3 regions of the Streptomyces sp. NPDC015130 genome follow, and region 2 is predicted to be linked to each of the others. Evidence: riboswitches for the same ligand, from Rfam matches in the RefSeq annotation. Region 2 holds a riboswitch; each other region holds the start of a gene.
The links. Region 2 has a riboswitch for cyclic di-AMP ahead of ACF08F_RS00065 (M23 family metallopeptidase). Riboswitches for the same ligand answer to the same signal wherever they lie in the genome.
Positions count from the first base shown of each region.

Region 1: another riboswitch for cyclic di-AMP. It lies ahead of ACF08F_RS17810 (peptidoglycan DD-metalloendopeptidase family protein); the one in region 2 lies ahead of ACF08F_RS00065 (M23 family metallopeptidase).
Region 3: another riboswitch for cyclic di-AMP. It lies ahead of ACF08F_RS31645 (M23 family metallopeptidase); the one in region 2 lies ahead of ACF08F_RS00065 (M23 family metallopeptidase).

Region 1 covers NZ_JBIBVC010000007.1:367,360-372,059, reverse strand. Annotated here, with positions in the region: gene ACF08F_RS17825 (STM4012 family radical SAM protein) at 1-199, shown strand, start outside; gene ACF08F_RS17820 (STM4011 family radical SAM protein) at 209-1,090, shown strand; gene ACF08F_RS17815 (SGNH/GDSL hydrolase family protein) at 1,077-1,871, opposite strand; gene ACF08F_RS17810 (peptidoglycan DD-metalloendopeptidase family protein) at 2,033-3,007, opposite strand; cyclic di-AMP (ydaO/yuaA leader) riboswitch at 3,012-3,201, opposite strand; gene ACF08F_RS17805 (tyrosine-protein phosphatase) at 3,563-4,384, shown strand; gene ACF08F_RS17800 (DUF6126 family protein) at 4,418-4,573, opposite strand; gene ACF08F_RS17795 (helix-turn-helix domain-containing protein) at 4,609-4,700, opposite strand, start outside.
Region 2 covers NZ_JBIBVC010000001.1:19,554-24,253, forward strand. Annotated here, with positions in the region: gene ACF08F_RS00060 (aldo/keto reductase) at 1-559, opposite strand, end outside; gene ACF08F_RS00065 (M23 family metallopeptidase) at 628-1,800, opposite strand; cyclic di-AMP (ydaO/yuaA leader) riboswitch at 1,812-1,957, opposite strand; gene ACF08F_RS00070 (PP2C family protein-serine/threonine phosphatase) at 2,159-3,445, opposite strand; gene ACF08F_RS00075 (MFS transporter) at 3,576-4,700, opposite strand, start outside.
Region 3 covers NZ_JBIBVC010000019.1:144,986-149,685, forward strand. Annotated here, with positions in the region: gene ACF08F_RS31635 (M16 family metallopeptidase) at 71-1,423, shown strand; gene ACF08F_RS31640 (M16 family metallopeptidase) at 1,450-2,817, shown strand; cyclic di-AMP (ydaO/yuaA leader) riboswitch at 3,041-3,204, shown strand; gene ACF08F_RS31645 (M23 family metallopeptidase) at 3,217-3,999, shown strand; gene ACF08F_RS31650 (GntR family transcriptional regulator) at 4,251-4,700, shown strand, end outside.

The DNA of each region.
Region 1 (4,700 bases), on a different contig from region 2:
GGAGCGGTTCGGCTCCTCCCCGTTCACGGACTTCCCCGCGGAGCTGGCCCTCTTCGAGGCCCTCGGCTGGCTCGACGCGGACGCCCCGGCGGGGCTGCTGCGGCTCTCGCCGGAGGGGCTCGCCCACTCGGACGGGCTCGGTCCCGAGCTGTTCTCGCCGGACGTGCGGGCCGCCATGGCCGCGTACGAGCCGAAGTAGGCGGCGGCCGTGGATCTGACGCTGCTCTACCGCGGCCCGCTCTCCTCCTGCGACTTCGACTGCCCGTACTGCCCCTTCGCGAAGCGCCGGGACAGCCGTGAGCAGCTGCGCGCGGACCGGGCCGCGCTCGACCGGTTCACCGGCTGGGCCGCCGCGCAGACCGGCGACCGGCTGCGGATCCTCTTCACCCCGTGGGGCGAGGGCCTGGTGCGCTCCTGGTACCGGCGCGCGCTGGTCGACCTGTCGCGGCTGCCGCACGTCGAGCGGGTGGCGATCCAGACCAATCTGAGCTGCCGGACCGACTGGCTGGCGGAGGCGGACCCGGAGACCGTCGCCCTCTGGTGCACGTACCACCCGGGCCAGACGCCGTACGAGCGGTTCCTCGGCAAGTGCCGCGAGCTGGCGGACCGGGGCGTCCGGTTCAGCGTGGGCGTGGTCGGCCTGCCGGAGCACCGGGAGGACGCCCGTCGGCTGCGCGCCGCCCTGCCTCCGCACGTCTACCTCTGGGTGAACGCGGCCGAGGGGCACACGTACACGGACGCGGAGGCCGAGGAGTGGACGGGGATCGATCCGCTCTTCCCGTACAGCAGACGGCCGCACCGCTCGGCGGGGCTGCCGTGCCGCACCGGCGAGTCGGTGGTCTCGGTGGACGGCGAGGGGACGGTGCGGCGCTGCCACTTCGTCAAGGCCGAGCTGGGAAACCTGTACGACGGTTCGTACCGGGCCGCGCTGCGCCCCCGGGCCTGCCCCCTCGCCGTCTGCGACTGCCACATCGGCTACGTCCATCTGGAGACGCTGCCGCTGTACGACGTGTTCGCCGGCGGGGTCCTGGAGCGGATCCCGGCCGGCGGGCCGCCGTCCCCCGGAGGGGATCTCCTCAGAGGGGCATGAGGTCGGGGCGCTTCGCCTCGACGTGGTCGCCCGAGCTCTCGCCGCGCAGCCTGCGTCCGATCCAGGGCACGAGGTACTCCTTGGCCCAGTGGATGTCGTCGCGGCGCACCTCAAGCGGGCCGCGCGGGGGCTGCGGCGGCCAGGGCTGGTCCGGGTCCGCGGGCACCGGCAGGCCGATGACCTGGGCGGCGCGCAGCGCGACCCGGGTGTGGCCGTCGGGCGAGAGGTGCAGCCGGTCGTCGTCCCAGGCCCGGCGGTCCTGCACGGACCGGAGGGACCACAGGTCGAGGACCGGGCAGTCGTAGCGGTCCGCGATGGCCCGGACGTGCGCGGTGTAGGTGGCGATCTTCCCGCGCAGGTGCTTGAGCACGGGGATGTCGCGGGTGTCGAAGCCGGTGGTCACCATGACGGTGCCGACCGCGGAGGTGAGGTCCGCGACGGCGCGCTCGAAGCGCTCGGCCACGTCGTCGGGGTCGGTGCCGGGCCGGATGATGTCGTTGCCGCCGGCACAGAAGGTCACCAGGTCGGGGGCGAGTTCCTTCGCCCGGGGGACCTGTTCCGCCACGATCTGGTCGAGCAGGCGTCCGCGTACGGCCAGGTTGGCGTAGCGGAAGTCGTCGTGCTCCGGCAGCTGGTCGGCGAGCAGGACCGCGAAGCGGTCCGCCCAGCCGACGTACGTCCCGTCGGGGCCGGGGTCTCCGACGCCCTCGGTGAAGCTGTCACCGATCGCCGCGTACGACCCGAATGCGTTCTTGTCTCTTGATCTCGAATCGTCTGCCACGGGAGCACATCCTTCCCTTTCGGATGTGACCTACGCGACCGTAAGGAGGGGTTGACGGTGGGTGACATATGCCACCGATAAAGAAATTGCCAAGCCGGAATAGGCCGGGCACACCGGTGGCCCGGCACAGGGGTGCCGGGCCACGCGGGTGAGCAGGTACGTCAGATGGAGACGCCGTGCTGGCGCAGGTACGCCAGCGGGTCCAGGTCGGAGCCGTAGCTCGGCGAGCTGCGGATCTCGAAGTGCAGGTGCGGGCCGGTGGAGTTGCCGGTGGAGCCGGACAGGCCGATCTGCTGGCCGCCGGTCACGGACTGGCCGGACGAGACGGAGAGGGAGGAGAGGTGGGCGTACTGCGAGTAGGTGCCGTCGGCGTGCTGGATGACGACCTCGTTGCCGTAGGCGCCGCTCCAGCCGGCCGAGACGACGTTGCCGGCGCCGACGGCGCGGACGGTCGTGCCGGAGGAGGCGATGAAGTCGACACCGGTGTGGTAGCCGGAGGACCACATGGAGCCGGAGGCGCGGTACGGGGTGGAGATGCCGCCGCTGACGGGGGCGACCCAGCCGGTCGAGGAGCCGGCGTCCGACTGCACGGCGGCGGCCGGGGCGGCGGCGCGCTGGCTGCTGCGGGAGGCGCGGGTCTCGTCGCCGGAGCCCTGCGTCGACCCGCTCTTCGGGGCGGCCTTCGCGGCGGCCTTGGGCGCGGCCTTCGGGGCGGCCTTGGGCGCGGCGCTCTTCGGGGCGGCGGTGTTCTTCGCGCCGAGGGTGAGCTTCATGCCGGGAAGGATCAGCGAGGGGTTCTCGCCGACGACCTGGCGGTTGTCCGCGTAGAGCTTCTGCCAGCCGCCGGCGAGGTGGTGCTCGGCGGCGATCTTCGACAGGTAGTCGCCGCTGACGACGGAGTACGTCTTCGGCGCGGCCTTCGCGGCGGCGGGCGCGGCCTGGAGGGCGGCGGGCGCCTTCGCCTGGGCGACGACGGCCTGGGCGGGGACGGCGGCCGGGGCGGCCTGCTCGGCGGCGTGGGCTCCGGTGGCGCCGAGGAGCGGCAGCGCGACGACGGCGCCTCCGGTACCGGCGGCGACGAGTCCACGCGTGAGCGGGTTGATCCTGGGACGGCGGTGCTTACCCTTCGCGGGCATGGCGAATTCCTCTCCGGCGCCTACGAGGTGAGCTGTCGGGTTCGGACTGGAGATGTCCGGCCGCGTGTCCACGCGGCTTCACCCCGAGCCGTCCTGTTGTCGCGGGACCGGCGTACTTCCTGGGTCCCCCGCTCCTGCCACACATGGGATGAGTGCGGATTCCGGACGGTGGCAGGATTCGGCGGTCCGACCGGATTGACGGTGACGCTAGACGAGCGGGGTCGGAGCGAACAAGCCGCAGATTTCCACCGGCATTACAGGGGCCGCATTCCGTCCGGAATTCCGGTCACCCTCCGTCGATGACGGTCCCTCGATTTCCCTTTTCCGTACGGAAATTGCTCCGGGCCCTCGGCCACGATCCGTCACTTCTATGACCCTGCTCACGCGCCGGCGCCCATCTCGCCCTCAACCAGGGCGCGTTCGACCTAACGGTCAATTTCGGACAGATCGCCCATTCCCGTCCGAGGGGGTGCGCCGACCCCGCCCCACCTGGATGATTGCCCCAGGAACCGATCTCGCATCGGGCCCCCGAACGACGACCCCCCAGGAGCATCCGTGACGCAGCAGCTGCCGCAGGTCCCGCCCACCGAAGCGAACGAACCCGAGCTGGCCGAGGTCCGCAACTTCCGGGACGTGGGCGGCCTGCCGACGACGGACGGGCGCGCCGTGCGACCCGGCCGGCTCTTCCGCAGCGGCCACCTCGCCCACGCCACCGAGACCGACGCCGCCTTCCTCGCCTCTCTGGGCCTGCACACCGTCTTCGACTTCCGCAACGAGGCCGACCGCAAGGTCGAGGGCGCGGACGTCGAACTGCCCGGCGTGCGGAACGTGAACATCCCCCTCAACGACCCGGCCGACGGCAAGGAGTTCTGGAAGCTGGTGCGCGACGGCGACATAGCGCAGCTGCGGGAGATCCTGGGGGACGGCAAGGCCGCGACCCGAATGTCCGACTCGTACCGGAAGATGGTGGTCGAGCGGACCGAGGAGCACAGCCGGATCCTGCACTCCATGGCCGAGGAGAGCGTCCCGGCCCTGATGCACTGCGCGGCGGGCAAGGACCGCGCCGGCCTCTCCATCGCGATCACCCTGCTCGCCGTCGGCGTCGAGCGCGAGGCGATCGAGGCGGACTACGTGAAGTCGAACGACCCGCACCGCCGCTACAAGGTGCGCCGCAGCTCCACCGCCGCGGACGCGATGTCGCCCGAGGTGATGGAGCTGCTGAGCCCGCTCTTCGACGCGCGGGTGGAGTATCTGCGGGCCGCCCTGGAGACGATCGAGGCGACCTGGGGATCGGTCGAGACCTACCTCACGGAGGGGCTCAAGCTGGCCCCCGAGACCCGTGAGCGGCTGCGGGAGCGCCTCCTCACCGAGGCGTGACCCCGCCGGGTCAGGGCCCCCGGGCCCTGACCCCTACCGGTTCTGGCCGCCCAGCATGAACAGCAGGTAGAGGAAGCCGGCGAAGAGGTGACCGGCGATCAGGTAGGCGAAGAGGCGGAGCACGAGCCCCTTGGGGAACTTGCCCTCACCGCGCTCTTCGCCGGTGACCGGTACGGACTTCTCGGACATGTCGTGCCTTTCTTCTCGGACGGGATCACGCGGTCTCAGCGCCGGTGCGGCGTTCCGTCCCCGAGGCACAGCTCGGCGACGGGACTCTGCAGCAGGGTGTGCACGAAGAGCAGCTCGGCCCCGCCGG
Region 2 (4,700 bases):
CCAGGTTGTAGTGCGGCTGGAGCGCAACGTACCGGGTGAGGCCCTCCGCCTCGGCGAAGTCGAGGGAGGCCCGCAGCCGCTCCGGGGAGATGTTGGAGGCGGCGACGGCCCGCACCTTGCCGTCCTTCACGAGCTGGTCGAGGGCGGTGACGATCTCCTCGACCGGGACGGTCTCGTCGTCGAAGTGCGTGTAGTAGAGGTCGATGTGGTCGGTGCCGAGGCGGCGCAGGGACTCCTCGACGGCGCCCTTGATCGTGGTGGCGGCGAGCCCCTTGTAGCGGGGGTGGGCGCCGACCTTGGTGGCGATGACGAGGTCGTCCCGGCGGCCGCGGGAGGCGAGCCAGCGGCCGATGACCGTCTCGGACTCGCCGCCCTCGTGGCCCTCGGCCCAGGAGGAGTACATGTCGGCGGTGTCGACGAAGTTGCCGCCGGCGGCGACGTAGGCGTCGAGGACGGCGAAGGACTCGGCCTCGTCGGAGGTCCACCCGAAGACGTTGCCGCCCAGGGCGAGCGGGAAGACGTGCAGGTCGGAAGTGCCCAGCGGGCGGAGGGTCGTCATGCGGTGATCAACCACCCGCGCCACCGGGGCTATTCCGTCGGGGCCGGTCCGTGCGTGACGCGGGAGCGTCAGAGCGACAGGCCCTTGGAGCGGAGCCAGGCCGCCGGGTCGATGCCGTCGCCGCCCGCGGTGTGGACCTCCATGTGGAGGTGGGCGCCGGTGACGTTTCCGGTGGCGCCGACGCGGCCGATCGTCTCGCCGGTGGTCACGGTCTGGCCCGCGCCGACCGTCATGGAGGAGAGGTGGGCGTACCAGACCTCGGTGCCGTCCTCCAGCTCCAGGACGACCCGGTAGCCGTACGAGCCGGACCAGCCCGCCGACTTGATCGTGCCGCTGTGGACCGCCTTGAGCGGGGTGCCCGTGGGGGCCGCGAAGTCGAGGCCGGTGTGGTAGCCGGAGGACCACATCGAGCCGGACTGCATGTAGGTCGCGCTGAGGCTGTACGAGGAGAGGGGCATCGAGTAGCTCGCGGCGAGCTGGGCGAGGCGCTCGGCCTCCGCCTTCTCGGCGGCGATCCGCTCGGCCTCGGCCTTGGCTTCCGCCTCCGCCTTGGCCTTGGCCTCCGCTTCGGCCTTGGCCTTGGCCTCCTCGGCCGCCTTCTCCGCCGCGGCGGCCTCGGCTGCCGCCTTCTCGGCCGCGGCCTTCTCGGCGGCGAGCTTCTCGGCGGCGTCGGCGGAGGCCTGCTGCTGCTCGGCCTGCTGGAGGATGCGGGCGCGCAGGATCTCGCCCGCGTCGGCGGCGCGGGTCGGGGCCGCCTCGGCGGTGGCGTTCTGCGTGGTGAAGGAGGCCTGGGCGGCACGCGTGGTCGCGGAGGCGTCGTCCGTGCCCGGCGTCACGTAGGTGGCGGCGGTGAGCGGGTTCGGGTTGCCGCCGGTCGCCGCGATGGTGTCCTGGATCTGCTGGTCGGCCTGGTCGTCGGCGAAGAGCTCGCCGACGCCGGGGAGGTCCTCGGCGGCCGGGAGGTTCAGGTCGGGGAGGTCCGGGAGGTCGGGAAGCGATATCGCGACCGGGGGCTTCTCCTGCGCGGTGGCGAGGCCGCCCGCACCGACGGCCGCGATGACGCCGACGCCGAGGACGGTGGAGGAACGGGCGAAGTTGGAGCGCTGCTTGACGACCCGGTGCCGTCCGCCGGAGCGGAGGGTTCCCTCGTCGGGGTTCCACTCGGTGTCCGGAGCGGCAGGACCCGCACCACCACCGAAGGCGTCGAAGGGGGCCTCGGATGCGGGAGTGTTGGACGCCACGGGGGCGCGCTCCTTTCCTTCCTTCTCGCCTACCGGGTTAGCTGACGGGTTCGGAGCAGGAAGGTCTCCTACGGGCTCGTCGCACGGGTGCGAAGGGCCTGATTCACCCCAAATGGTGGTTCCCCGGTTCCTTTTCAGGATTCGGCGCGTGCGCACGGTGCCGCCTCTTGCGACGGGTGTGACGACCGCGCTGCGTTATCGAACGTTAATAGACAGGGGCGCCCGATTCCAAGCTGTTCCCAGTGATCGTTCATTGAATTGGTGGGGAATCGCCCGAGTTGACCCCCCTTCAGCAAGGAGTGGCCGAACCCCTGCGATCTGACGTTATGTCAATTGTTATCGGAGTGACACCCTTCGACTACGCCTGGTGACCGGGCCGTGCCGAAGGCCCCGCCGAAGGCCCAGCCGGAGTCCCCAGAGGTCCCGAAGGAGCCGGCGCGGCGGGCGGGACCACCGGCATCGTCCGGCGCCTCTCCTGCTGCCCCGCCGCGGGCCTGCTCACCGCGAGCAGCGCCATGTCGTCCGTCGACCCGCCGCCCGTGTGGAGGCGTACGTCGTCGACGAGCGCGTCGAGCAGCTCCTCGGGTCCCGGGAAGATCCGCCCGGCGAGCCGGGCCGCCGGATCGTAGAAGACGCCCTGCGCGTCCCGCGCCTCCGACAGGCCGTCCGTGTAGAACAGCAGCGTCGCGCCCGGCGGGTACGGCCGCTCCTCGGCCCGGTCCGGCCACGCCGCCAGCTCCCCCATCCCGAGCGGCAGCGCCGGCTCCGCCGGATCCAGCACGTCCAGATCCCCGTCCACGTACAGCAGCAGCGGCGGCGGATGCCCGCGGTTGACGACCCGTACGCCTCCGTCCCCCGGCCCGTCGTCGCGCGGGATCTCCGCCAGGACGGCCGTCGTGAACCCCTCGAAGGCGTCGAGCCCGGCCCTGCGGGTCCCCTCCCGGGTCAGCGCCCGCTCCAGCCGCTGCGCCACCCCCTCCAGGCTCCGCTCCTGCTCGGCCGCCTCGCGGAACGCCCCGATCACGACGGCGACCGCCTCGACCGCGTCCATCCCCTTGCCCCGCACGTCCCCCACGACGAGCCGCACCCCGTACGGGGTGTCCTGGACCGCGAACAGGTCGCCGCCGATGAACGCGTCGGCCTGCGCCGCCTCGTAGCGGGCCGCGCACTGCAGCCCGCCGATGCGCTCGTCGGGCGTCGGCAGCACCGCCTTCTGCGCGGTCTCCGCGATGACCCTGGCGGACGCCAGCCGCTCGCCGCTGCGCCGCACGACCCGGTTGATGAGGAGGGCGAGCGCGGACACGGTGACGACGGTCAGCGTCTCGGTGAGGGCCGGGATCTCGTCGACGGTGCCGTTGTAGCCGTGCAGCCCGACGGAGGCGAGGACGGCGGCGATCCCGGTGAGCAGGGTGGTCAGCATGGAGAAGAAGGGCGCGGCTATCAGCGGGGCGGCGGAGAAGAGCGGCGCCGCCGTGTACTCGGGCGGTGTCGCCACGTCGTAGGCGAGGCCGCCCACGATGATCAGCGGGGGCAGCGCACGGATGAACCGCCGGGCTCCGCCGTACACGGGAGGGCCGGAGGCGGCACGGCCGTCGCCGCGCCGCCGCCCGCCGCCCGCCCGCCGCCGCTCCTGGGGGTGCCCCACCTGTGCTCTCCTGCCCCGGCCCGTACCGGCCCGTACCGGTCACGGTGCTCTGTACCGCGCCCTCCCAGGGTGGCCGCCACCGCACTCGGCGGCGACCTCCACGGGGCCGACTGGCGTACCGCGCCGGGCTCTAAGGGGCGGCCGCCGCCGGTTTCTCCGGTCCCGCGTCCGCGGCCGGTTTCTCCGGCTCCGGCCCTGCGGCCGGGATCTCCGGCTCCGGCCCCGCGCCCGGCTTCTCCGGCCCCGGCTCCGCGAGGCGGCCCCCGCGGGCGAGGAGGGCGACCGCGCCCGCGCACACCAGGCCGACCGCGCACAGCGCGAGCCACGGGACCGCCGACCACCCGGTCACGTCGAGCAGCGCGCCCGTCGCCAGGTTCCCGACGGTGATCCCGATTCCGCAGACCGTGTTGTAGAGCCCGTAGTGGGTGGCCACCCAGCGCCCCCGGGCCAGGGCGACGACGGTGTCCATCTCGTACGGGTAGAGCACCGCGTTCGCCACCGCCAGGACCACCGCGCACAGCAACAGCCCCGCCACGCCCCGGCCCAGGGCCGCCGGCACCAGGAAGGCCCCGCCCATCAGCGCGAGTCCGAGGACCAGGCACCGCTCGCGGTCGAGACGGCGCCGGCACCAGGCCGTGATCCGCAGCTGTCCGGCGAGCGCGACGAGCGCCGAGACGACGAACAGCGCCGTCGTGAGCCCCGTGCCGCCCGCCGCGAGCGGCAGCGCCAGATAGACCTGGAAGGACAGCACGTACGAGCCGGTCATCGCGAGCGAGAAGAGCCAGAACGTCCGGTGCGAGAGGACCGTACGGAACTGCCCCCGCCCGTCCTTCCCCGCGGCCTCCCGCGCGGAAGCCCCGGCCGCCGCGGGCAGATGCCGGAGCTGTACGAGGGTCAGGCCGGCGAACAGGACCGCCGCCACCGTGCACGTCAGCCGGAACGACACCCCGGTGAGCGCCACGCCGACGAGCGGGCCGAGCAGGATCCCGGCCTGGTAGTACGCGTTGAACAGCGCGAAGGCCTGGACCCGCCGCTCCTCCCCGGCCTCCGCCGCGAGGCAGGCCCGAACCGCCGGGTTGAACAGCGCCCCGGCGAGCCCGGTCGCGAGCGAGGCGGCGACCAGCATCGGCAGCGACTGCGCGAAGGCGAGCGCCCCGAAGCCGACCGTCCGCAGCGCGCAGCCGGCCACGATGAGCGGCTTGAAGCCGAGCCGGTCGGCGAGCGCCCCGCCGACCAGGAACATGCCCTGCTGGGA
Region 3 (4,700 bases), on a different contig from region 2:
ACTTCGCGAGGTGTCGGCGCGCTTGCATACAGTGGCAGGACTTTTTCACATCGCGATCGAAGGGACGTACATGCCCATGGGTCACACGGCCACGGCCGAGGCCGGCTCCGGCGGCCTGACAGCGACCGAGCACCGGTTGGCGAACGGCCTGCGCGTGGTGCTCTCGGAGGACCACCTGACCCCGGTCGCCGCGGTCTGCCTCTGGTACGACGTCGGTTCGCGGCACGAGGTCGAGGGCCGCACGGGCCTCGCCCACCTCTTCGAGCACCTCATGTTCCAGGGCTCGAAGCAGGTCCACGGCAACGGGCACTTCGAGCTGGTGCAGGGCGCGGGCGGCTCGCTCAACGGCACGACGAGCTTCGAGCGCACCAACTACTTCGAGACCATGCCCACCCACCAGCTGGAGCTCGCGCTCTGGCTGGAGGCCGACCGCATGGGCTCGCTGCTGGCGGCCCTGGACGACGAGTCCATGGAGAACCAGCGGGACGTCGTCAAGAACGAGCGCCGCCAGCGCTACGACAACGTGCCGTACGGCACGGCCTTCGAGAAGCTGACGGCGCTGGCCTACCCGGAGGGCCACCCGTACCACCACACGCCGATCGGCTCCATGGCGGACCTGGACGCCGCGACGCTGGAGGACGCGCGGAACTTCTTCCGCACGTACTACGCGCCGAACAACGCGGTGCTGTCGGTCGTCGGCGACATCGACCCGGCGCAGACGCTCGCCTGGGTCGAGAAGTACTTCGGCTCCATTCCCTCCCACGACGGCAAGCGGCCCCCGCGCGACGGCTCGCTGCCCGACGTCATGGGCTCGGAGCAGCGTGTGGTCCTCGTCGAGGAGGTCCCGGCGCGCGCGCTGATGGCCGCCTACCGGCTCCCGCACGACGGCACGCGCGAGTGCGACGCCGCCGACCTGGCCCTGACCGTCCTCGGTGGTGGCGAGTCCTCCCGTCTGCACAACCGCCTGGTCCGCCGGGACCGTACGGCCGTCGCCGCCGGCTTCGGCCTGCTGCGGCTCGCCGGGGCGCCCTCGCTGGGCTGGCTGGACGTCAAGACCTCCGGCGGCGTCGAGGTCCCGCAGATCGAGGCGGCCGTCGACGAGGAGCTCGCCCGCTTCGCCGCCGAGGGCCCGACGCCCGAGGAGATGGAGCGCGCACAGGCCCAGTTGGAGCGGGAGTGGCTCGACCGGCTCGGCACCGTCGCGGGCCGCGCCGACGAACTGTGCCGGTTCGCCGTGCTGTTCGGCGACCCGCAGCTCGCCCTGACCGCCGTCGACCGGGTCCTCGACATCACCGCCGAGGAGGTGCGGGCGGCCGCCGAGGCCCGGCTGCGCCCCGACAACCGCGCGGTGCTCGTCTACGAGCCGGTGGCCACCGAACAGAGCGAGAGCGACAGCGACGAGGGAGAGGGAGCGGACCAGTGACCGACGCTGCCGTGTCTTTGACGAGCATGGACTTCCACCCGCAGCCCGAGCCGGGCGTCGCCAGGCCCTGGGCCTTCCCGGCCCCGGACCGCGGCTCCCTGGCCAACGGCCTGACCGTGCTGACCAGCCACCGCCCCGGTCAGCAGGTCGTGGCCGTGGAGCTCTTCCTGCCGGCCCCGCTGGACGCCGAGCCGGCCGGTCTCGACGGCGTCGCCACGATCATGGCCCGGGCCCTCTCCGAGGGCACGGACCAGCGCGACGCCGAGGAGTTCGCGGCCGAGCTGGAGCGCTGCGGTGCCACGCTCGACGCGCACGCGGACCACCCGGGCGTCCGGGTCTCCCTCGAGGTGCCCGTCTCCCGGCTGCCCAAGGCGCTCGGGCTGCTCTCCGAGGCGCTGATCGCCCCGGCGTTCCTGGAGACCGAGATCGAGCGCCTCGTGCGCAACCGCCTCGACGAGATCCCGCACGAGACGGCCAACCCGGCCCGCCGCGCCGCCAAGCAGCTCTCCAAGGAGCTCTTCCCGGCCGATTCGCGGATGTCCCGGCCGCGCCAGGGCACGGAGGAGACGGTCTCCGCGATCGACGCCGCCGCCGTGCGTGCCTTCTACGAGGCGTACGTCCGTCCCGGCACGGCCACCGCCGTGGTGGTGGGCGATCTGACGGGCGTCGACCTGGACAAGGTCCTCGCCGAGACGCTGGGCGCCTGGACCGGCGAGCCGGCCGAGACGCTCGCGATGCCGCCGATCACCGCCGACGACACCGGACGGGTCGTCATCGTGGACCGTCCCGGCGCGGTGCAGACCCAGTTGCTGATCGGCCGGATCGGTCCGGACCGCCACGACAGCGTCTGGGCGGCCCAGGTCCTCGGCACGTACTGCCTCGGCGGCACGCTGACCTCCCGCCTCGACCGGGTCCTGCGCGAGGAGAAGGGCTACACGTACGGCGTGCGGGCCTTCGGGCAGGTGCTCCGCTCCGACGCCGAGGGGAACGGCGCGTCGATGCTCGCCATCAGCGGCTCCGTCGACACCCCCAACACCGGCCCGGCACTTGACGACCTGTGGAAGGTGCTGCGGACGCTCGCCGCGGAGGGCCTCACGGACGCCGAGCGCGAGACGGCCGTGCAGAACCTGGTGGGCGTGGCACCGCTCAAGTACGAGACGGCCGCCTCGGTCGCCGGGACGCTCTCCGACCAGGTCGAGCAGCACCTCCCGGACGACTACCAGGCCCAGTTGTACGCGCGCCTCGCCGAGACGGGGACGGTCGAGGCGACCGCGGCCGTGGTCAGCGCCTTCCCCGTGGACCGGCTCGTCACCGTGCTCGTGGGCGACGCGGCGGAGATCGCCGAGCCCGTGCGGGCGCTCGGCATCGGTGAAGTCACCGTGGTGACCGGCTGATCGCACGCGCCGACCGCCGGGTCGCACATGCCGACCCGGCGACGGAAGGCCTCGACGTCACGGTTTCGTCGAGGCCTTCCCGTTTGTCCGGATTGCGGGCAAGGGTGGTCGTCTGCCCTGTGGCATGTCTTACAAACTGACGCGTCTGTTTGCCGATTGACAGACGATCCGCATAGCGTCGGTCCGTCTGTTCGTCAGTTGTACGCGCCGCACTCGCGGCAGCGGACAGTCATCGCCGAGTCCCCGTCAGGCGCGAGCCTGGGGAGCCGGGGACCCACACAGTCCCTGGGGTGAATCGGGCGCCTTCGTCTCGTACGGAGGGGCTCGTAGGAGACCTTCCTGCTCCGAACCCGTCAGCTAACCCGGTAGGCGAGAGGGAAGGAAAGGATCAGCCTCTACATGGCGTTCACCCGTGCCACCGGGAAGCATCGTGGTCCGAGCCGGATGGCGCGCCGCAGCGTGGGCATCGCCGGCGTCGCGACGCTCGCCACCACCGGCGTCATCGGAACCCTCGCCTCCCCGGCGCTCGCTGCCGACGCGGACAACCGCTCCGCCGAGGACACCGGCCGCATCAAGGTGATCACCGAGGACTCGATCGCGGACCGGATCGACGCCCAGGCCGCCGCCCAGGAGCAGGAGGCCTTCGAGGCCGTCGCCAAGGAGAAGGCCCAGGCGGAGGCCCGCGCCGAGGCGAAGCGCAAGGCCGAGGCCCGCGCCAAGGAGGTCCGCGAGGAGCGCGAGCGCGCCGCCCGCGAGGCCGAGCGCCGCCGCCTCAACTCCTTCCAGCTCCCCGTGGCCGGCTCGTACGTGACCACCGGCTACAAGACCGGCGGCTCGCTCTGGTCCTCCGGCAGCCACTCCGGCATCGACTTCCACGCCTCCTACGGCAGCTCGGTCGTCTCCGTCGGCTCCGGCACCGTCGTCGAGGCCGGCTGGGGCGGCGCGTACGGCAACAACATCGTCATCCGGATGAACGACGGCACGTACACCCAGTACGGTCACCTCTCGTCCATCGGGGTCTACGTCGGCCAGACCGTCGAGCCGGGTCAGCAGATAGGCGTCTCCGGCTCGTCCGGCAACTCGACCGGCCCGCACCTCCACTTCGAGGCACGCACGGGATCCGACTACGGCTCGGACCTGAACCCGATCTCCTACCTCCGCGCCCGCGGCGTCAGCCTCTGACACCACGTCGATCGCGTCGCAAAAGCCCCGGCTCGTACTGAGCCGGGGCTTTTTCGTCGACCGGGCGACCGAAATGTATGAGCCTGGATTCCATGCGGGCATCGGAAATTCCGGCCCGCTGCAATAGAGTCACGGAACAAGCTCGGAACAGGCTCGGAACGAGTACGGGACGAGCACACGAAGAGCACGGGACGGACGCAGAACAGGCGTCACCCGAATTGTCTCTCGCGGACCAAAGGCGGAGGTCGGACATGCGCGTTCCCGCGCAATCGGTGTGCACGGCGATCCGGGACGACATCGTCTCCGGTGTCTTCGAGCGGGGTGGGCGGCTGACCGAGGAGCAGCTCGCCCGTCGCTACGGGGTCTCCCGTGTCCCGGTCCGCGAGGCCCTGCGCACCCTGGAGTCCGAGGGTTTCGTCGTCACCCGCCGGCACGCCGGCGCCCATGTCGCCGAGCCCACCGAGCAGGAGGCGGCCGATCTCCTCGACATGCGGGCCCTGCTCGAACCGCTCGGCGCCGCCCGCGCCGCGCAGCGCCGCACCGAGGCCCATCTGAAGGTGCTGCGCGGCCTGGTCAGGCTGGGCCAGGAGCGGGCCAGGCGCGGCCAGGGGGAGGATCTGCGCTCGCTCGGCGGCTGGTTCCACGAGACGCTGGCACAGGCCTCCGGCAGCCCGGCTCTGACGGCCCTGCTCACCCAGCTC